Regions from separate parts of the Undibacterium sp. Di26W genome, predicted to be linked through region 2. Evidence: predicted binding sites of a transcription regulator. Region 2 holds the regulator's gene; the other holds the start of a gene.

Region 1 (8,076 bases), on a different contig from region 2:
CTCGAAACGGCGCGCCTCTTCTGGCGTAAATAAAATAAACATGGAACGTTCCAGTTCCAGTCCTTCCTTGATAAAATCCTTGCCATGATGATAGTCATACAACATCACCAGACTAAAAGCCCCGGCAATGAAGTGGCCGCCGGACAAGGCTGTCAGCGACCCTGATTCCACTGCCGCCAGTGCCTCGGATGAGGTATTGATGGCGCTGAAACTGGCGTCATACCCCGGCTTGCCGCCACGCGCACGCCAGCTTTCCATCGCACCAAATGCCATCAGGTCGCTGCCCGTCCAGACCAGCCGCGTCTGCGGATAACGCTGGTACAGCCACACACTTTGCTCCTGCGCCTTGACCCTGCTCCATTCACCATACACCACCTGATCCAGCACCACATCTTTGGCTTCTGCCACCGCCCGGCGCATGCCCTCAGTACGTTTATATGAAGTAGTGGTGGAACGGTCACCGGCAATTGCCAGCAAATGCAACTTGCCGTCAGCGGCCATCCATTTTTCAGCACGCCCGCGTTCTATCAGTTTGCCTGCGGTAACATACCCGGCCTCTTCGGCCATAGGTTCCAGGCTACCTAACCAGTGTTTATGGATCTGGCGCGGGTGTCCAACTATGTCCCGTTCGCTCGGCTTGGTAATACCACTATAGGCAAAGAAAGTCTTGATACTGGCTGCATCCAGTATACGCACTACTTCTGGCCCCATGCCATAATCATTCGTCAGCACCACATAATCGGGACGTGTTGCAGCCGGACGGGCCGCAATCTGCCTTGCAAATTCCAAAGGTTTAAGGTGATCACGCTCGGCATACAAGACTTCCAGCTTGATGCCCAGGCTACCGGCGGCTGCAGTCATACTGTTGGCCGCAGTGACCCAATAGATTTCATCTGATTTTCCGGGGTTCAGGAAAGTGACCGACATAGCCAATGCTGAAGCAGGCAACCCCATCCCAACGACACAGCAGAACGCTGCACAAAACCGTAACCACCACATCTCACTGCCTCCGCGCACCCGGTCTGCCAGGCTTATTCAGCCGCACTGCTCATTTGCCCCACAGGCATCAAGCATGTGCACCGGTTTTAGTTATCCAGGCGATTTGCCCGCCACATGCACCGGTAGCCTAAACATTTCGCTTAATTTATAGGCAGTATTTTCGATGATTTACTGCAACAAAAGCACCAGTATTACAAAAACTCACATTTCACATGTGGCAATATTTTCAATAATGGAATTAAATTAATTATCTTTAATGCAACTAAAGTCATGGTTTTGACATCATAAATGCATGATTTCTAAGGAAATTTTAATTTAGTCCATTTTCCTGTCTTGAAAAGCATGGAGCTCGCCCATATACTTAGCACTCGTTGGGAGAGAGTGCTAACAAGTCTCTCCCCAGCTTAATTGAATTCCAATAGTAATTACTCGCAAATTTAAAGGAGCTTGTATGAACCTTCGTCCCCTGCACGATCGCCTGATCGTGAAACGCCTGGATCAAGAAACAAAAACCGCATCCGGTATCGTTCTGCCTGACGCTGCTGCTGAAAAGCCAGATCAAGGTGAAGTACTGGCTGTTGGTCCTGGCAAATTGCTGGACAACGGTACTGTGCGCGCCCTGGACGTTAAAGTTGGCGACCGCGTTTTGTTCGGTAAATATTCTGGTCAGGCTGTCAAAGTTGACGGCAACGAAGTTCTGGTGATGCGTGAAGAAGATATCTTCGCGGTCGTACAGAAGTAATCGGCATCCACGATATCAATTAAAGAATTCGGAGAATTAATATGGCAGCTAAACAAGTAATTTTTGGTGATGACGCCCGTGCGAAAATCGTCAATGGTGTCAACATCCTGGCCAACGCAGTTAAAGTCACCCTGGGCCCTAAAGGCCGTAACGTGGTTCTGGAACGCTCTTTCGGCGCACCTACAGTAACTAAAGACGGTGTCTCGGTTGCTAAAGAAATCGAACTGAAAGACAGGCTGGAAAACATGGGTGCACAACTGGTGAAAGAAGTGGCTTCCCGCACTTCTGACAACGCTGGTGACGGTACAACCACTGCGACTGTTCTGGCACAAGCCATCGTTCGCGAAGGTTTCAAATATGTAGCAGCTGGCTTCAACCCAACTGACTTGAAACGCGGTATCGACAAAGCGGTTACAGCCATCGTTGCTGAAATCAAAACACTGTCCAAGCCAACAACAACCAACAAAGAAATCGCTCAAGTTGGTTCCATCTCTGCCAATTCTGATGCCAACATCGGCGACATCATTGCCAAAGCAATGGACAAAGTCGGCAAAGAAGGCGTGATTACTGTTGAAGACGGCAAATCCCTGGACAACGAACTCGACATCGTTGAAGGTATGCAGTTTGACCGTGGCTATCTGTCACCCTACTTCATCAACAATCCAGAAAAACAATCCGTTATCCTGGAAAACCCGTTCGTCCTGTTGTTCGACAAAAAAATCTCGAACATCCGTGACTTGCTGCCAATACTGGAACAAGTTGCAAAATCCGGTCGCCCACTGCTGATCATCGCTGAAGATGTAGACGGCGAAGCGCTGGCAACTCTGGTTGTCAACAACATCCGTGGCATCCTGAAAACTGCTGCTGTTAAAGCACCAGGCTTCGGCGACCGTCGCAAAGCCATGCTGGAAGACATCGCTATCCTGACCGGTGGTCAAGTGATTGCTGAAGAAGTTGGCCTGACTCTGGAAAAAGCAACGCTGGCTGATCTGGGCCAAGCTAAACGTATCGAAATCGGTAAAGAAAACACGACCGTGATCGATGGCGCTGGCCAGGCTGTTGGTATCGAAGCACGCGTTAAACAAATCCGCGCGCAAATCGAAGAAGCAACTTCTGACTACGACCGTGAAAAACTGCAAGAACGCGTTGCCAAACTGGCAGGCGGCGTTGCTGTAATCAAGGTTGGTGCTGCAACTGAAGTTGAAATGAAAGAGAAAAAAGCCCGCGTTGAAGATGCTCTGCATGCAACTCGCGCTGCTGTTGAAGAAGGCGTTGTTCCTGGCGGTGGCGTTGCCCTGCTGCGCGCACGTCAAGCTGCTGGCGACATCAAAGGTGACAATGCGGATCAAGAAGCCGGTATCAAACTGGTTCTGAAAGCAATCGAAGCACCTTTGCGTGAAATCGTAGCTAACGCCGGTGGCGAACCTAGCGTTGTTGTGAACGCCATCATCAATGGCAAAGGCAACTACGGCTTCAACGCTGCCAATGACACCTACGGTGACATGATAGAAATGGGTATCCTGGACCCAGCCAAAGTAACACGCTCTGCATTGCAAAATGCAGCATCTGTTGCCGGCCTGATCCTGACTACCGATGCACTGGTTGCTGAATTGCCTGACGACAAAGCAGGCGGCGGCATGGGTGGTGATATGGGTGGCATGGGCGGTATGGGTGGTATGGGCGGCATGATGTAATAGCTGCTAGCTGCTCACACAGAGTCGCATTGCTCAAAAGCCCCGCAACGAAAGTTGCGGGGCTTTTTGTTATTAGTTTTGATCTACCTATCCAGCGCCACGATGTAGATTGAATGGCAAACAAATTTCCCCCTTCAAAACAATTCAACAAACTTTTTCTTTCGGCGCTTGACAGAAAACATCTGCGGCTTGGATACTGCCGCACCTGAAAGAAAATTTTCATATTGAAGAGCCAGTGTTTCAAATTTGCAATGATCTTGTGAATAAGCAGCACTTGCCAGCGGCTGATATTCAAGCATATCAATTCCGACAACCCGTTTTGGAGACAACATGGCGCTGCAACAATTAAGCGACGAGCAGATCCGGACCTGGACTCGCGCCCAAAAGGACGAGTGGTGGTTCACCAATATTTACCGTGGCGATATGGCACAACTAACCATACGCTCGGCATTCACCGGTTTTCTGCTGGGTGGCATCTTGTCGGCCACCGCTTTATATATTGGTGCCAAAACCGGTATCACCATCGGTGTCGGCCTGACATCCGTCATTCTGGCCTTTGCGATTTTCAAGATACTCGCCAACCTGGGTATCGCCAAGGATTTCACCATCCTTGAAAACAACTGCACGCAATCCATCGCCACTGCGGCCGGTTACATGACCATGCCGCTCAATACCGTGCTGTCCGCCTATATGCTGATCAGCGGTACCGTGGTCACCTGGTGGCACCTGGTGGTGTGGATGAGCGTCTGCTCCATCCTGGGTGTACTGGTTGCCTTCCCGATGAAGCGTCGCTTCATCAATGAAGACCAACTGCCCTTCCCCGAAGGCCGTGCCTGCGGCGTGGTGTTGGATGCCGTGTACACCGGCGAAGCTGCCAGCGGCATGTACAAGGCACGCCTGATGGCCTTTACCGCCATGTGGACAGCGATATACCAGATGCTCACCAGCGATGGCTGGATGAAGCTGATCCAGTTCAAAATCCTGCGCATGGATAAATGGACCAGCATGACCGAAGCCTGGCATTTCCAGGAACGCATCGATCACTACTATTACACCGCCGCCGTCAAATATGATTTGCTGATCCCCAAAATCCTTGGCACCGATTTCCGTGCACTTGGCCTGCGCCTGACCCTCGATGCCGCCATGCTGGGCGTCGGTGGCCTGATGGGCATACGTGTCGCCAGCAGCGTCTTGCTGGGTACCATCATCAACTTCGTGTTCCTGGCGCCATGGATGATACAGCGCGGCGACATCATTGAACGGATAGCACCCAGTGGCAAGATCGTACCTATCTCGCGTACCGAAATCGTCAACCAGTGGGGTTTGTGGTGGGCGGTGTCGATGATGGTGGTGGCATCCTTCATCAGCCTGGCTGCCAAGCCCGAACTGTTCACCAGCATATTCAAAAAGGCAGACAAGAATAAAGTCGCCGACAAGGGCAGCAACATCCTGGACCATATCGAAGTACCGCTCATCATTTCCTATATCGGCATCCCCATTTTCAGTGTACTGGCGGCCTGGACCACGCATGCCTTCTTTGGCGTGCCATGGTTTATGTCCATCATCACCCTGCCGCTGGTATTCATCCTCACCATCATCTGCGCCAATGCAATGGCACTGACATCCTGGACACCCACCAGCACCCTGTCAAAAATCACCCAGTTCAGCATGGGCGCGATTGACAGTGCCAACCCGGCCAACAACCTGATCCCTGCCGGCATGACGGCAGAAGTAGCGTCGAATGCATCCAACCTGCTGTCTGACATCAAACCCGGTTACATGCTGGGTGCCAAACCAAGACAGCAAGCCATAGGCCATATCATCGGTATCTTCTCTGGCGGGCTGGCTTGCGTACCCTTGTACTTCCTGCTGTTCTTGCCGCCTGATGCAAATGGCATACGCTCCACCGCCACCATCGTGTCCGACAAATTTGCCTTCCCTGGTGCGATGCAATGGAAAGGCGTGGCAGAACTGATCGCCAAAGGCTTCAGCAGCCTGCCTTCCTCTGCCATTACTGCCATTATCGTAGCGGCAGTCGCTGCCACCATCATCGAAGTCGCGCGCATCTTCACCAAGGGCCGCTTCCCGCTGTCCGCCGTCTCCATCGGCCTGGGTGTCATCCTGCCACCAGAATCCTGCCTGGCCATGTGGATAGGTGCCGCCGTCTTCTGGTGGATGGGCCGCCGCCATACGCAAGCCGGTACCAAGGGACATGATTTCTGGGTAGAGGGATGTGAACCCATCTGCGCTGGTTTGATTTCTGGTGCGGCATTGATAGGTATAGGGAATGCGATTATCAATGTGCTGATCTGATGCGGCCCTGAAACTTTGGGCCCCGTTTTTCGCGGGGCTCCACCTTTAAGGATTTATCTGCAGCGGTCTGAACCCCATCTGCTGCCCCACAAACCCGTCAAAGGTCTGCAACAAGGGCTGATATTTTTCTTCATCCTGCTCAAGCTGCATCAAAGCATAGCAGGCTGCCTCCAACGTCGATAACTGATCTGGCGCATGCGCCTTGCGTATGCGGTAGTGGGAGGCGGACATGTCTTGCAGGCTCAGGCGTGGCAGTTGTTGCAGTAGTGGATTCAGGTACAGCATCTTGCGGCTTTTACGCCAGGTGGCGTCGAGTATCACCAGCCTCAGATTCGCCAACGTCTGCCCATCCAATAAAAATTCTGGCGCTTCATATTGCAAGTCATCGGCATCATTTTGCATGGTCGATGGGTACAGCAGGATGGGCTGTTTATTATCTGCATGCAGCAGGGATCGCAGATGTGTTTCTTCAAATTGTTCCCCTTCCACCAGATTAGCCATCTGCAAGCAAAGATGCAGCAGGCGAGCGCTGCCCTTGGCGTTGTTCACTTCCAGAGGATGCTGCAAGATCAGCACACCTGGAACATTGGCAATACTTGTTACCCATTGGCAAATACAGGCAGTGACAGGTCTGCGGCACTGCGGGCAGAGGCTACGTTTGGTGGGTGGATTCAGCATGTCAACATTGTGAAGGATTGTTATTTTATCGGCAAGCCCAGGGCGGTTTAAGCCCGGCAGTGATGGCTTCGTCTATCATGAACGGATACCTTGATGCTTTCTACCCTCTTTATGAAAATTCCTCTTTTACTGGCCACCGGCCTGCTGCTTGTGACCAGTGCCTGCGGCGGTGGCGGTGGTTCCACGGCAGCAACGACAAGCACTACCACCACTACAGGAACAACGACAGGCACGACCACGGGTACGACGACTGGTACCACCACTGGCACAACGACTGGCACTACTGTCGTCACGCTAGAGAAAAAAGCAGCAGCCCTGGTAGTCAAACTGGGCAAGCCTTCACGCTTCCTGGTGGGGCTAGGTACGACAGAGCTGGCCGATATCCAGAAACAGGCCATTACCCCCGACATTTATGATCAATACCTGGTGGGCGTGGGCGACGGTTCCTGGCCGACCTGGAACAGCCCTTCCGGTGCCTACGTGCAGATCGTCGCCAAAAATGCCGATGCCTTGGGGGCAGTGCCCATGTTCACGCTGTATCAGATGGCCAGCAATGGGGACGGTAACCTGAGCGGCCTGAGCAATACCACCTTCATGAAAAATTACTGGAACAATGTGCGCCTGCTATTCCAGCAATTGAAGACTTATGGCAAACCCGCGCTGGTGAATTTTGAGCCTGATTTCTGGGGTTATACCCAAAGGGCATCCAATAATGCGGACCCATCGACCGTATTTGCGCTGGTGAATATTGATGCTGATTGCAGCACGCTGCAAAACAGCGTGACCGGCATCGCCCAGTGCCTGATGCAAATCGCCAGGAAATATGCGCCGAATGCCTATGTCGGTTTCCCGCCCGCGCTGTTTGGTGACCTGCACACCACGGCCTTGTCGTATATGCAGAAACTGGGGGCAGACAAAGCTGATTTTATCGTCATGCAAACCCTGGACCGGGACGCCGGCTGTTTTGAAAATACCCCACAGGTTTCGTATTGCACACGCCTGGATACCCCCTGGTACTGGGATGAAGCAAATATCACTTCACCCAATTTCAAGGAACATTTTGCGCTGGCCAAAACCTATTACCAGGGGCTGCAATTGCCGGTCTTGTGGTGGCAGACACCACTGGGCGCACCCTCCAGCCAGTTTGGATCAGCCTTGAAATGGCGAGATAACCGCGTGCGCTATTTCCTCACGCACACCAGCGAGATGGTGGCGGTGGGCGGCATCGGTGCCGTGTTCAGCCCCGGTGAAGTCAACCAGACCAATATCAATACCGATGGTGGTCAGTTCAAGACTTATTCATCCAGCTATCTGGCAAAACCAACTGCCCTGCCCTGATCAACGATGTGGGAGTCAGGGCACTGGTGTTGCCCTCTCCTGTATCATCTTGCGTATGGACTCAAGCGTCATAGCAAATGCTCCTGCAACCTCAGGTTTTGCATTATCTGATAATAATCTGGCGGCAGGAACCAGCCCGAAAATCATCAGGGGTGCGTCGGCAGTCACCAGCACCAACGTTCGACTATCTCCATCGTCGATGGTTGCCCATCCCAGACCAGTCTCTTGCACCAGTGCGTCAGCAAAGACAATTTCCAGCGAATCTTGTTCCTGCTGTGGCCGCGCAGCAAGTGGCTTTTGATTCAATATCGC
Region 2 (8,076 bases):
ATGAAAGAAATCCGGCTCAAGCCTTGTGCCTGGGCGGCAGCCATGACCTGGGCAATGATTTCATAGCGGGTGGCCTTGTCGGCGCGCAATTGTATTTCTGCCTGTGGGTTGCTGCGTGCGAGTATAGCCAGCCTGGGTTCCAGTTCAGCCATGGACAACAGGTCCTTGTCCCAGTACAGACGTCCTGCTGCATCAAATGCAATAGGGATGGTGCTCGCTGGTTCCGGCACGGCAGCAGATTGTGCCTGGGGCAAATCCAGCTTGATGGCATGCGTCATGAAAGGGGCAGCGATAATGAAAATCACCAGCAAGACCAGCATCACATCCACCATGGGTGTGACATTGATATCCGCCATCGCTCCCTGTGAACGGGAGGCAGCAGAATCAGATTGTTGGAATTGACCGAATGACATGCGTCAGCCTCAGGTTTTGCACCAGTGCGCATGCAGGTCGAAGGCAAAGCCATCCAGCTCGGCCAGGGTAATGCGGTTGATGCGGTTAAAACCGTTATAGGCCAGTACTGCAGGGATGGCAACCATCAATCCCAACGCGGTCATGATCAGGGCTTCGCCAACCGGGCCAGCCAGTTGGTCTATCTGCACGGCACCTGATGCCGAAATGGCCGTCAGCGCATGATAGATACCCCACACCGTGCCCAATAAGCCGACAAAGGGGGCCGTTGCGCCTATCGACGCCAGCATGGTCAATCCTGCTTCCAGCCTGGTGGTCAGCGTCTGCAATTGCTGGCGCAGGCTGCGGGTGAGGACTTCGCTGAATGCGGTGTGTTCAGACAAGGTGCCGGCACGTCTGTCTGCCTGCTCTGCGGCATCTGCCAGGGCCATAAAGATATGTGCTTTATCGGCCTGTCGCAGCATGGCCATGGCATCCGCCAGGCTGGGTGATTGCCAGAAGACCCGCAAGGCTGGTGCCGCCTGGCGGATACGCCAGAAAGTCCAGGCCTTCAACAAGATCAGGGTCCAACTGAGTACCGACATCGCCAGCAAAAACCAGCCGACCATGTGCCCCAGCAAATCTGCCTGTTCCCAATAATGTGCAATCGCAGAATTCATAGGGCCGGGTCGGCGTTTCGCCTAGCGCAAACCCAATACGTCATACATGTCGAACAGGCCAGTGGATTTATCCTGCAGAAAACGGGCTGCACGCAAACTGCCATGCGCATAGGTGACGCGACTGGATGACTTATGGGTTATTTCAACGCGTTCACCGATGCCGGCAAACAGGACTGTATGATCACCGACGATATCGCCACCACGGATAGTGGCAAAACCGATGGAAGATGGATCACGCTCGCCGGTCACGCCTTCGCGGGAAAATACCCCGACTTCATTCAGATCGCGCCCCAGTGTGTCAGCAATCACTTCACCCATTTTCAGTGCCGTGCCTGATGGCGCATCCACTTTATGACGGTGATGTGCCTCAATGATCTCAATATCATAACCATGAGAAAAACTTTTGGCGGCCATTTCCAGCAACTTCATCGTGACATTCACGCCCACACTCATATTTGGCGCAAACATGATGGCAGTCTTTTGCGCGGCGGCAGCAATGGCTGCCTTGCCTGCTTCGTCAAAACCGGTGGTACCTATGATCATCTTGATGCCATGCGCAGCACAATACGCAAGGTGCTTGAGCGTACCTTCGGGGCGGGTGAAGTCGATCAGGTAAGCGGCATCTGCCAAACCCTTGGCCAGATCCGACTCGATCAACACCCCTGTCGGCTTGCCCAGGCTGAGGCCGGCGTCCGTACCCAGTGCCGGCGAACCAGGCACATCCAGCGCCCCGGCCAGCACCAGGTCATCCGCAGCGCTGATTGCCTCAACCAACATCTTCCCCATACGGCCAGAAGCACCCGCTACGGCAATTTTCAAGGCTGTCATAGTGTCTTATTTCTCTTTTTTCTTGGCCGGACCATCAGTATCGATGACAGACTGTACGCGATTCACACCCAGGGCGGATTCGGTAATACGGGCCAGATAATCTTTTTCAGTCGGCAGGTTACCGCCTTCAAACTTGGCAACAGTGTTATTTTTGAAATACACTGATACGCGGCTGGAGATTTGTTCGCCATTGCCCTTGGTCAAACGGAAGGGATAATCCCAGCGGTCTTCGTGGAACATGTCAGTCAGCAAAGCCGTACCCAGCAAAAAACGCACTTGCTCACGGGTCATGCCTTCTTTCAATTGGGAAATCATTTCCTGTGATACGAAGTTACCTTGCTGGATAGGTACGCGGTAAGGCGAGATATAGCTGAGCAATTTAGCAAAACCGGTAGGAGCGACCACCTGGGCTCCGCTGGTGTCACCAGTATTTGTCGGAGTGGCATACACCGCAGTTTTGTCTGCACTGGACAAGAAAGGCAAAGCTGACGAACATGCAGTCAGGCAGGCAATCAGTGCCAGACCTGCGGCACGGCCCAGTGTGGTCCGTTTTGAAGCTGAAAACAACAAACGCATAGGTAACCTCATTATTGAGCAACAAGCCCTAAAACCCGATATCATAAAGCAGATAGCAAATTTTTGATCGAAAACATGACAAACAGCACTCCAAACCTGAAGGCCAGCGGCCTGAAAGCTACCCTTCCACGACTGAAGATACTGGAAATTTTCCAGAACAGCCGGGTTCGCCATCTGACAGCAGAAGACGTGTATAAGATCCTGCTGAATGAAAATATGGATGTCGGTTTAGCAACAGTGTATCGTGTTTTGACGCAATTCGAACAGGCTGGCCTGCTCAATCGCAATCACTTCGAAACCGGCAAGGCTATTTTCGAGCTGAACGAGGGTTCACACCATGACCATCTGGTCTGCCTCGATTGTGGCAGGGTGGAAGAATTTTTTGATGAAGAAATCGAGCAACGCCAGCAAAAGGTAGCGCTGGACCGTGGCTTTAAAATTGCCGAACATGCGCTGGCCATTTACGGTAACTGCACAAAAACCAACTGCGAACACAAGACTTAAAAACCGTTCATCCATCCTGCGGACAAATCTCTGCATATAACTCTACACATATCAACACACAAGCAGGCAGTCAAATAGAACTCAGGCAAGCCTGCCTGAGTCTTCTGGCGGTCTGGCCTTACTTGCTGATTTTGGCAACGACAGCCGCAACCGTGTCTATCACTTTTTGGGCATTGAATGGCTTGAAAATATAGCCATGAATGCCCGACTTGATGGCTTCTGCAATGGTCGCCTGATCCTTGTTGGCGGTGACCATCAGTACACTGGCATTGGGAACCAGTTCTTTCAGACGCGGCAAAATCTCGATACCACTAATCTTGGGCATGACCACGTCCAGCATGATCAGTTGCGGTTTGAGCTTGACTGCCATTTCCAGCCCGGTGCTGCCATCGGCTGCCTCACCCACGACATCATAGCCCTCGCTGCGCAAGATGACCCTCAACACTTCCCTGGTGACGTCGTTATCGTCCACCAATAGTATTGTTACGTTTTTATTGTCCATATCAATAATTATCAGTCACAAGTGTAAGAGAATTGCTTGCACGACCCAGATGACTGGACATGGTTGCTCGCCAAACCTGTTTCAGCAAGGCGCATGACGTCAACTATATCGATTAATTCACCGGCTACTGGCTCAGCGCATTCGACAATAACTTTGCGGTAATATCCACGATCGGTATCACTCTTTCATAGGCCATGCGGGTCGGACCTATGACTCCCAGTGTACCAACTATCTTACCGTTAACTTCATAGGGTGCGGTCACTATGCTCATTTCTTCCATGGGAACCAGCTGCGATTCACCACCGATAAAGATCTGCACACCGGTCGCCTTGCTGGACACATCCAGCAATTGCATCAAACTGCTTTTTTGCTCGAACATGTCAAACAATTTACGCAGGGAACTCATGTTGGAAGACAGGTCCTGCACATTCAGTAAATTGCGCTCACCTGAAATGACAACCTCGTCATTTTGCTCATCCATGGCGTTGCTGCCTGCTTCCACCGCAGCCTGCATCAACCGGGTCATGTCATTTTGCAGTTGCCGTAATTCGCTGTTGATGCGGGTACGCGCATCGGAAAAACTTAAACCGCCAAAATTCTGGTTCAGGTAATTGGCCGCATGCACCAGTTGTCCCTGGTTATAGTCTACGTCGGTCAGCAACAGACGGTTGTGCACATCACCGGTAGGCGACACCACGACCAGCAGAATACGTTTTTCCGACAAGCGCAGAAATTCAACTTGCTGGAATATCGATTCGGTACGCGGTGTCATGACGACGCCGGCAAACTGCGACAGCGAAGACAAAATCTGTGCGGCGTTGGCGATCAATTTTTGTGGCGGTTGCGACAACATGCCTGCCTGTAGACGCGACTCCAGGCCGACTTCATTGATCTCTTGCACGGTAAGCAATTTATCCACAAACACCCTATACCCGCGCGGCGTGGGTATACGCCCGGCTGATGTGTGCGGACTGGCAACAAAACCCATCTCTTCGAGGTCAGCCATGACATTGCGTATGGTCGCAGGCGACAATTCCAGGCCAGAAATTTTCGACAGGGCGCGGGAGCCCACAGGCTGGCCATCGGCGATATACCGTTCGACCAGTGCTTTTAATAAGGTTTGTGCGCGAATATCGAGTTGCATAGCTTCATTTTATGCGTTCATGCCAGCAATGAACATAGAAAGTTAGGACTTACGCAAAATTGTCCCAGCAAGGCGTAGCGACGAAGACAGTACGAATAGTACGACTAGGAGCTACAACGCAGCTGGGGCGGTTTTGCGTAAGTCCTAAAAGTTTCATATCCACTGTACCAGATCATACAGGGTAGCAAATTCTGCATCGGGCCTGATATGCATATGGCGTTCATCCTCAATTTTCAACCCCTTGCGATTCATCCAGCCACCTTTCAGGCCAGCTTGTTGTGCACCTTGCACATCCAGCAACAAATCGTCACCTACATACAAAACTTCAGAGGGTGCCAACTCCAGCGCGTCGCAAGCCGCCAGGAAAATGCGCGGGTCGGGCTTGGCACAGCCAAAACGGTACGCCGCAATCGATACCTTGAAATGCCCGGCAATACCAATGGCCGACAAATCGGCAAAACCATTCGAGACCGTCCCCAGCACTATCTTTTTTTCCAGCGCCAGCAAGCCTGACCTGACGTCTTCGTACAAATCCACCTTGTTCCTGGCATCGGCGAATACGGCCATGGCATGATCGGCTTTTTCCACCGCTACGCCATGCTCCTGGAATACCTCACGGAGCAAGGTATGGCGCAGCGCCCACAAATCATATTGGAAACGCGGGTCGGCCGATACCAGACTATTCCTGCGTTCACGCAATTTTTCCACACTGTAATTTTGGGCGACCACGGGTACGTGTTCATGCATCCATTGCTGCAACACCGCCTCGGCACGGCGTATCACCGGCACCACCGGCCACAAGGTATCATCCAGATCCAGCAAAACAGCTTTTAATGTCATAAAGTGCACTCAATTCATTCATTCCTGGCTTAATTATGGTCTAATCTGAGGCATCATGTCACCTCCCCCTTGTTTATGACAGTCCAGGCCAAAACCATTGCACTTGTTGGGAAATATAATGCTGCCGGTATCGCGGATTCCATGACGGAACTGGCAAACTTCCTGGAGCACGCAGGGCATCACGTCGTTATCGAGGCAGAAACAGCGCAATACCCGCAACTGGTGCAGTTCAGCACCATGACTGTTCCTGAGATCGGCAAATCTGCCGATGCCGCCATCGTCATCGGCGGGGATGGCACCATGCTGGGCATCGCGCGTCAACTGGCTCCCTATAACGTACCGCTGATAGGCGTCAACCAGGGCCGGCTGGGCTTTATTACCGATATAGCACTTGATCGCATGATACCGGCGATTACCGACATACTGGACGGCAAATATGCATCCGAACGCCGTAGTCTGCTGCAGGCCATCGTGGTACGTGACGGTGACCAGATTTTCAGCGGTGTCGCCTTCAATGATATCGTGGTATCACGCGGTGCCGGTTCCGGCATGGTGGAACTGCGGGTCGAAGTCGATGGTCATTTCATGTACAACCAGCGTTCTGACGGCCTGATCGTTTCTACCCCTACCGGTTCCACCGCCTATGCCCTGTCGGCAGGCGGCCCTTTGCTACACCCCAGTCTGTCTGGCATTGCCATGGTGCCGATTGCACCACATGCCTTGTCCAACCGCCCGATCGTCTTGCCGGACAGTAGTGAAATCGTGATCGAGATCGTGGCCGGACGCGACATCAGCCTTAACTTTGACATGCAGAACTTTGCCAGCCTGCTGTATCAGGACAGGATAATCGTGAACCGCTCTGCCCATACGGTGACCTTCCTGCATCCACATGGCTGGAATTATTACAATACCCTGCGCGAAAAACTGCACTGGAACGAATATCCCTCGGTCGAAGGTGCACTTAATTGAACCATCTACTGAACCATTCACTGAAACCTCAACTGAAACACCTATATAGCGGGTATTGCTAAAATAGCGGCTGGCACTGTTTGGCCGCTGTACTACATACATCCTTACCCACATCCATTTCATACCATTACGTCTGTTCATTATGCTGCGCACGCTTGCCATTCGTGACTTTGTCATTGTCGACACACTGGAACTCGAATTCTCATCCGGCTTCAGCGTACTGACCGGTGAAACCGGAGCCGGTAAATCCATCCTGATTGATGCCCTGACCCTGGCACTGGGTGGCCGGGGTGATGCCAGCATGGTGCGCGAATCGGCTGCCAAAGCCGATGTCAGCGCCGAATTTGCCATCAATGCCAACCTGGCAGACTGGCTGGAAGCGAATGATTTCAGCGACCCCGACCAGCAACTGATACTGCGCCGTACGATAGACAATGCCGGACGCTCGAAAGCCTGGATCAACGGTATCACCGCCACCGCCAGCCAGTTGCGCGAGATCGGTGATTTGCTGGTGGATATCCATGGCCAGCATGCCCATCAATCCTTGCTGAAAACCGAGGCCCAGCGTTCCCTGCTCGACATGCAGGGCGGACTGGAAGAACAGGTACGCGAAGTCGGCCTGCGCTACAAGGCCTGGCGCAATCTGAGCAAGCAGCGTGAGGAATTTGAAACCAATGCCAAGAATGTCTTGCAAGAACGCGAAAGGCTGGAATGGCAAGTCGGTGAACTCGACAAATTGCAGATCAAGCCCGGTGAGTGGGAAGACATCACCCAGGAACATAGCCGTCTGGCGCACGCTGCCAGCTTGCTGGAAGGGGCGCAGGAAGCCAGCACCCTGATTTCCGAATCGGACCATCCTGTACTGTCACAACTGACGGCAGTCCAGCACAAGTTGCAAAAGCTGCTGGACTATGACGCTGCCCTCAAACCTGTCATCGAGGCACTGGATTCTGCCTGCATCAACCTGCAGGAAACCACCTATGCCCTGAATGATTACCTGAGCCGCACCGAGCTGGACCCGGCGCGCCTGCGCAAAGTCGAAAGCCGCGTCGAAGCAATTCACACTACGGCACGTCGCTTCCACGTCGCACCAGAAAAACTGCATGAAGAATTTGCCATTTTATCGGCACAGTTGCAGCAGCTATCCAATGCCAGCGATATGGATGCCCTGAAAGCGCAAGAAGAAAAATCCCGTTTAAGTTATCTGCAGGTGGCACAAAAGCTCAGCAAGGCACGCACCAAAGTGGCGAAAGAACTGGGGTCGGCAGTCACCGCCGCGATGCAAGACCTGAGCATGGGCGGCGGCAGTTTTTCCATTGCCCTGCATGCTTCCGAACCGGCCACCTATGGGCTGGAACAAATCGAATTCCTGGTAGCCGGCCATGCCGGTGTACAGGCGCGCCCACTGGCCAAAGTGGCATCCGGTGGTGAGTTGGCACGTATCTCGCTAGCTATCTCGGTCATCACTTCCGGTGCCACTGCCACCCCTACCCTTATTTTCGATGAAGTCGATAGCGGCATCGGCGGTGGTGTGGCCGAAGTGGTCGGGCGTTTGTTGAAACGACTGGGGCAAGACCGGCAAGTTCTGTGCGTCACCCATTTGCCACAAGTCGCCAGCCAGGCCAATCAGCACTTCCAGGTCA

Evidence for each region. Region 2 encodes HrcA, which represses chaperone genes, less so after heat shock. Its sites were predicted from a motif close to TTAGCACTCNNNNNNNNNGAGTGCTAA; they were not measured.
Region 1: groES (co-chaperone GroES) is a predicted target of HrcA. The motif match lies at 1,361-1,387, and genes of this name have one in related genera.

Annotation. Positions count from the first base shown of each region.
Region 1 is NZ_JBMPOR010000020.1:37,161-45,236, forward strand. It holds gene ACO0LM_RS20585 (ABC transporter substrate-binding protein) at 1-927, opposite strand, end outside; gene groES (co-chaperone GroES) at 1,451-1,741, shown strand; gene groL (chaperonin GroEL) at 1,783-3,435, shown strand; gene ACO0LM_RS20600 (hypothetical protein) at 3,570-3,767, opposite strand; gene ACO0LM_RS20605 (OPT family oligopeptide transporter) at 3,766-5,748, shown strand; gene ACO0LM_RS20610 (tRNA-uridine aminocarboxypropyltransferase) at 5,794-6,426, opposite strand; gene ACO0LM_RS20615 (hypothetical protein) at 6,520-7,764, shown strand; gene ACO0LM_RS20620 (rhomboid family intramembrane serine protease) at 7,780-8,076, opposite strand, start outside.
Region 2 is NZ_JBMPOR010000003.1:207,688-215,763, reverse strand. It holds gene ACO0LM_RS05320 (ExbD/TolR family protein) at 1-413, opposite strand, end outside; gene ACO0LM_RS05315 (MotA/TolQ/ExbB proton channel family protein) at 423-1,070, opposite strand; gene dapB (4-hydroxy-tetrahydrodipicolinate reductase) at 1,092-1,898, opposite strand; gene ACO0LM_RS05305 (outer membrane protein assembly factor BamE) at 1,905-2,474, opposite strand; gene fur (ferric iron uptake transcriptional regulator) at 2,550-2,978, shown strand; gene ACO0LM_RS05295 (response regulator) at 3,097-3,480, opposite strand; gene hrcA (heat-inducible transcriptional repressor HrcA) at 3,605-4,624, opposite strand; gene ACO0LM_RS05285 (HAD family hydrolase) at 4,778-5,464, opposite strand; gene ACO0LM_RS05280 (NAD kinase) at 5,540-6,433, shown strand; gene recN (DNA repair protein RecN) at 6,576-8,076, shown strand, end outside.